2 regions of the Priestia sp. ST2 genome follow, and region 1 is predicted to be linked to the other one. Evidence: a T-box and tRNA genes for the amino acid it is inferred to sense, from the RefSeq annotation. Region 1 holds a T-box; the other holds one or more tRNA genes.
What was found. A T-box is a leader RNA that pairs with one kind of tRNA and senses whether it is charged. The one in region 1 lies ahead of ileS (isoleucine--tRNA ligase), so its partner is inferred to be a tRNA-Ile.

Region 1 (3,207 bases):
CATGTCCCATTTCGAATAAGAAGCGGTAGGCATAGCTATGAAAATTTTTCATTAGTAAACGGTGGATTAGTGATTGATGTCAGTGAAATGGATAGAATCACGTTCAACTCTAAAGACATGACAGCGAAAATAGAAGCAGGAGCTAATCTAGGGAAAGTATATAATGAATTATGGGAAAAAGGAACGACTGTCCCTGCAGGTACGGAAAGCAGTGTTGGTCTTGTAGGCCTTGTGCTTGGCGGAGGAATTGGGATGTTATCAAGGTTGTTTGGGCTTACCTGTGATAATTTGGTTGAAGTTGAAATGGCCATAGTAAATGAACAGAGAGAAGTTGAACTCATTAAGGCAAATAAAAATCACAACAGTGATCTCTTTTGGGCTTGTTGTGGAGGCGGAGGCGGAAACTTTGGTATTGTTACGTCCCTTACATTCAAAGTGCAGCCTATCTCAAAGGTGTCAATCTTTTCAATTACATGGGAATGGGAAGATTTCGAAGCTGCTTTTGATGCATGGCAGCACTGGGCCACAAATACCGATAAGCGCTTAACTTCGGAGATTGAGTTAAAATCCAAGGAAGCAAATCAGATTATCGCTCAAGGTGAATTCGTTGGTTCATCATTCAAGTTAAAGGAACTCCTGCAGCCTTTAATAGATGTTGGGTGTCCTAAAAAAGTAGTAATAAAGGAAGTTTCATATATTGAAGCTGTACAATTTTTTGACGATCCGAGCGGAAACCAACCTGCCCCTCGAAAAAGGTCAGGTTCTTTTCTTAATAAACCTTTTCCAAAAGACGCTATTTTAACAATGAAGCATTTTTTAGAAAATGCTCCGAATGAAAAATCTAGTATTTGGCACCAGTCTCTTGGAGGAGCAGTGGAGGAGGTTGGCTCTAATGAAACGGCCTTCTATTATAGAGATGCTATTATCGCACAGGAGTACCTTGCTACATGGAGCCATCCTTCAGAAGAGCGAGCAAACATTCGATGGATTGAAGAATTAAGAAATGCTTTATCGAGATATACAACTGGAGATTATGTGAACTGGCCGGACCGGTTCATCAGAGATTGGCCAACAGCTTATTATGGAGAGAATTTTAAAAAGCTTCGAGAAGTGAAACGAGCATATGATCCGTGCAATCTATTTCATTTCCCTCAGAGCATCCCGCCGTTTATTAACTGGTTTTAAAGATCATCTTTCAAGTGGTAGATGCAAATAATACCCACCTTGAATGAGGTGGTTTTTTGTGTACATTGCCTTTTCCTGAGAGCGTGAAAAAGGCAGCAAACAGTGGTAAGCAGTTATTTTATCAATAGACGGCTGTATTATAAGAAGAAACATACATAAATATCATAAACATTGACATTCCCTTCCAAAATGCATACAATAGCTACTAATAAAAGCACACAAATTCGTTGAAGAGAATCAGTACGCTGCAAGTTTGTTCCACAGAGAGCTGGTGATAGCTGAAAGCCGGTGTTCAAGCTGCAGGGGAATATCCTCTCTGAGAAGTCAAACTGAACGATAAGTAAGTTTGAACGGTAGTCTACCGTTAAAAAGAACGCGTATGATTGTACGTTGCTGAGTGCTATTGATGAACGGATCAATAGAAGCCAGGGTGGTACCGCGGTTAAAACCCGTCCCTAGTCATAGGGACGGGTTTCTTTGTGTGCTTTTAACTTTAAAAGGAGTGGTATCACATGAAAGAAGTGAATGTAAGGGAGTCTTCGCAAGAGCGCGAACAGCGTATCCAGCAGCAGTGGCAAAAAGGAAATGTGTTTCAGCAGTCGGTTCAAAACCGAGAAGGGCAGCCGTCGTTTGTATTTTATGAAGGACCTCCCACAGCAAACGGTTTGCCTCACGTGGGGCACGCGCTAGGCCGGACGATTAAAGACGTTGTGGCCCGTTATAAAACGATGACGGGGTATCAAGTAATTCGAAAAGCAGGCTGGGATACGCACGGACTTCCGGTTGAGCTCGGTGTTGAAAAGCAGCTCGGAATATCTGGGAAGCATGACATTGAAAAATACGGCGTAGAAGCTTTTATCAATAAGTGTAAGGAAAGTGTGTTTGTGTATGAAAAGCAGTGGCGCACGTTCACGGAGCAGCTTGGCTATTGGGTTGATATGGAAGACCCTTACATCACCTTGGAGAATTCATACATTGAAAGTGTATGGAACGTGCTTGGCACGATTCATGATAAAGGACTTCTTTATAAAGGCCACCGCGTATCACCTTACTGCCCGAGCTGTCAAACATCATTAAGTTCGCATGAAGTGGCGCAAGGGTATAAAGATGTAAAAGATTTAACGGTAACGGTGAAATTTAAAGTGAAAAACCGCGATAATGAGTATTTTTTAGGCTGGACGACAACGCCTTGGACGCTTCCGTCAAACGTGGCGCTCGCGGTGCATGAAGAGATGAGTTATGTCCGCGCTGAGCAAGGCGACAGCGTGTATATAGTGGCAGAAGCGCTCGCAGACAAAGTGTTAAAAGGAGGGTATACGGTTTTATCTCACCATAAAGGAAATGAGTTAAAAGGGATGTCGTATGACCCGCCGTTTCATTTTGTGAAAGTGGAAAAAGGGCATGAAGTCGTAACGGCTGATTACGTAACGGATCAAAGCGGAACAGGAGTTGTTCATTTAGCACCTGCATACGGCGAAGATGATTACAGAGTTGTAAAAGAAAACGGCTTTTCATTTGTGAACGTAGTGGATGAAAAAGGACAGTACACGTCTGAAGTGCCGCTTTTTCAAGGACGTTTCGTGAAAGACTGCGACGTTGATATCGTTCGTTATTTAGCCAATCAAGATGTGCTGTATCATAAAGAAAAGCACGAGCACAGCTATCCGTTTTGCTGGCGATGCGACTCGCCGCTTCTTTATTACGCAAATGAAAGCTGGTTTATCCAAACGACGGCGTTGAAGGAACAGTTTTTGAAAAACAATGAAAGCGTGACGTGGTACCCGGATCATATCAAGCACGGTCGCTTTGGCAATTTTTTAGAAAATATGGTGGACTGGAACATCAGCAGAAAGCGCTACTGGGGAACGCCCCTGAACGTGTGGGAATGCGGAGCATGCCAGCATCAAGTAGCGCCAAAAAGCATCAAAGAGCTTCAGGAACATGCGTCTCATTCCGTGGTTGACAGCATTGAACTTCATAAGCCGTATGTAGATGACGTGCAGCTGACGTGTCCGGTCTGCA
Region 2 (3,207 bases), on a different contig from region 1:
TACAACAATCTTTTTGATTATCTTGCCTCTATTTACTCGTTTTGTGGAATATTTGAAAGTAGCAATGGATTTGAATCCTGAAATGACGATTGCGTTTGCTCATGGTATTTTTAACACAACCAATACAATTATCCAGTTCCCGTTGATCGGTCTGCTTGCTTTAATTGTGACAAAACTAATTCCTGGAGAAGATGCTGTTATAGACTTTAAGCCTAAGCATCTTGATCCGATTTTTATTGAGCAGTCCTCTTCAATTGCTCTTGGTCAGGCAAAGGCAGAGCTGATTCGTATGGGAGAGTTTGCGACGCTTGGGTTGGAAGAGGCAAACGGCTATTTAAAAACACGTCAGCCTCAACATGCTGATGCTACTATGCAAATTGAAAATGCGATTAATAATCTGGATAAAAAAATTACTGATTATTTAGTGCTGTTATCCCGCTCTTCAATGTCAGAAGCAGAAAGTGAGGAACATTCGGTTCTTCTAGATACAGCACGAGATATTGAGCGTATTGGCGATCATTTTGAGAACATTATTGAGCTTGTTGATTATCAAATTACGAACAAAGTAAAGATGACCAAAGAAGCTAATAACGATTTAGCTGATATGTTCGAATTGACTATTCTAACAGTTAAAGAAGCTGTCTCTTCTTTAGAAAAAGTGGATAGAGAAAAAGCAGTACAAGTCATTCAAAAAGAAGAACAGATTGATGCGATGGAGCGTCTACTTCGTAAGAAGCACATTTTACGTCTGAATGAAAACATTTGTACAGGATCTGCTGCTATTGTTTTTGTCGATATTATTAGCAACTTAGAACGGGTCGGGGATCATGCGGTTAATATTGCGGAAGCGGTACTGGGCGATCGTTATGCAAAGACCTATTCACAGGTAACATAAAGAAAGACCTTGCTTAAGCAAGGTCTTTCTTTATAGGTGTAGTTATTGTATGATAAATAGTAATACTAAAAAGGATAGGTGCGAACGTGGCTATTTTATGTTGGGCATTAATTATCGTTAGCTTTGTTGTATCGTTTGTTGGGTTGGTTTATCCCATCATCCCAAGCGTGCTATTTGTAGCTCTAGGATTTGTTATATACGGTTTATTTTATGATTTCAGCTCCTATAGCTGGTTATTTTGGGTGATACAAGGATTGTTAGTTGTCGCACTTTTTTTAGCAGACTATATAGCTAATATTATTGGTGTGAAAAAATTCGGAGGCACTAGAGCAGGTGTTTGGGGAAGTACAGTTGGGCTGCTTGTAGGTCCGTTTGTCATTCCGGGATTTGGAATTATTTTAGGGCCGTTTATCGGAGCGATTGTAGGAGAACTGATTGTTCATCGGACCACAATTAGCAACGCAGTAAAAATTGGAGTAGGTTCGGTTATTGGCTTTTTTAGTGGCGCTATTTCAAAAGGATTTATTCAACTGCTGATGATTGCCTATTTTTTATACGCTGTTTTAAAATAATATATTGACTTTAGGCTAGAAACATGTTAAATTTTTAATGTCGCTAGTAAATGTTATATTGTTCCACAGTAGCTCAGTGGTAGAGCTATCGGCTGTTAACCGATCGGTCGTAGGTTCGAGTCCTACCTGTGGAGCCATGGCGGTGTAGCTCAGCTGGCTAGAGCGTACGGTTCATACCCGTGAGGTCGGGGGTTCGATCCCCTCCGCCGCTATTTTCCAATTTACGTTTGTGGCATACATAATTCATATTGTTCCACAGTAGCTCAGTGGTAGAGCTATCGGCTGTTAACCGATCGGTCGTAGGTTCGAGTCCTACCTGTGGAGCCATGTGGACCCTTAGCTCAGCTGGTTAGAGCAGACGGCTCATAACCGTCCGGTCGCAGGTTCGAGTCCTGCAGGGTCCACCATTTATAGGGTTGGAGGAATACCCAAGTCCGGCTGAAGGGATCGGTCTTGAAAACCGACAGGGGTGTTAAAGCCCGCGGGGGTTCGAATCCCTCTTCCTCCGCCATACTATTGTCTATTCAAAGCTTCTTTTGAGAAAAAGAAGCTTTTTTTATGTTTAAAAGAATAGCGAATGGGAATTAGGTAAATATAAATCATGGATTAGGAACTTTTTATTTGAAACAGTAGGGTAAATTTGCTAATCTAAACGTATATGGTGCTTTTGCGCCAAAATGCTTACATATTTTGAAGGAGGAATTATTCATGGCTTACAAATTACCAGAACTACCTTATGCATACGATGCACTGGAACCACATATCGACAAAGAAACAATGAATATTCACCACACAAAACATCACAACACATATGTTACAAATCTAAACGCTGCTGTTGAAGGCAAAGCGGATTTAGAAAGCAAAAGTATTGAAGAGTTAATTTCAAACTTAGATGCTGTTCCTGAAGATATCCGTACAGCAGTACGCAATAACGGTGGCGGTCATGCGAACCACTCATTATTTTGGACAATCCTTTGCCCTAACGGCGGCGGTGCTCCAACTGGTGAATTAGCAGACGCTATCGCTAGCAAATTCGGCAGCTTTGATCAATTCAAAGAAGAATTTGCAAATGCAGCTAAAACTCGCTTCGGTTCTGGCTGGGCTTGGTTAGTTGTAAACAACGGCGAATTAGAAGTAACAAGCACACCAAACCAAGATAGCCCATTAATGGAAGGCAAAACGCCAATTCTTGGTCTAGACGTTTGGGAGCACGCTTACTACTTAAATTACCAAAACCGCCGTCCAGATTACATTTCAGCATTCTTTAATGTTGTAAAATGGGACGAAGTTGCTAAGCGTTACGACGCTGCAAAATAAGCTAAAGACGTATTTAAGAGCCAGTAAAGTAATTATTACCTTTACTGGCTTTTTTGTTTTCCAATTCTTTTACATATCTCCTTTTCTTTTTCACACACTAGGTGTAGAAGAGAAAAGGAGTTTTTTGATATGCCTTTATTAAAAAAAGTAGTTGGAGATGTAGAAGTTAGTAAAGATTTACTTTTGCTTTTAATTATAGGCGGTCTTTATGCCTTGGCTATTTCAATTTCCAATTCGTTTGTTAACATTTATCTGTGGAAACAATCAGGCGAATTTTCGGATCTTGCTATTTATAATTTAGCGGTAGTGGTGCTTCAGCCGCTTACGTTTATTTTAGCAGGTAAATGGGCCAAACGAATTGACCGGGTTGTGGTTTTAAGGTTAGGTGTATCTTTTTTAGCTGTTTTTTATATCGCTGTATTA

Region 2: it has a tRNA-Ile gene. The T-box ahead of ileS (isoleucine--tRNA ligase) is inferred to sense a tRNA for this amino acid. The anticodon was not compared.

Annotation. Positions count from the first base shown of each region.
Region 1 is NZ_JBVVNT010000002.1:51,968-55,174, forward strand. It holds gene AC0KUU_RS06640 (FAD-binding oxidoreductase) at 1-1,185, shown strand, start outside; T-box leader at 1,404-1,645, shown strand; gene ileS (isoleucine--tRNA ligase) at 1,698-3,207, shown strand, end outside.
Region 2 is NZ_JBVVNT010000001.1:377,130-380,336, forward strand. It holds gene AC0KUU_RS01900 (Na/Pi cotransporter family protein) at 1-895, shown strand, start outside; gene AC0KUU_RS01905 (DUF456 domain-containing protein) at 982-1,467, shown strand; tRNA gene AC0KUU_RS01910 (tRNA-Asn) at 1,530-1,604, shown strand; tRNA gene AC0KUU_RS01915 (tRNA-Met) at 1,606-1,679, shown strand; tRNA gene AC0KUU_RS01920 (tRNA-Asn) at 1,720-1,794, shown strand; tRNA gene AC0KUU_RS01925 (tRNA-Ile) at 1,798-1,874, shown strand; tRNA gene AC0KUU_RS01930 (tRNA-Ser) at 1,886-1,978, shown strand; gene sodA (superoxide dismutase SodA) at 2,176-2,784, shown strand; gene AC0KUU_RS01940 (MFS transporter) at 2,914-3,207, shown strand, end outside.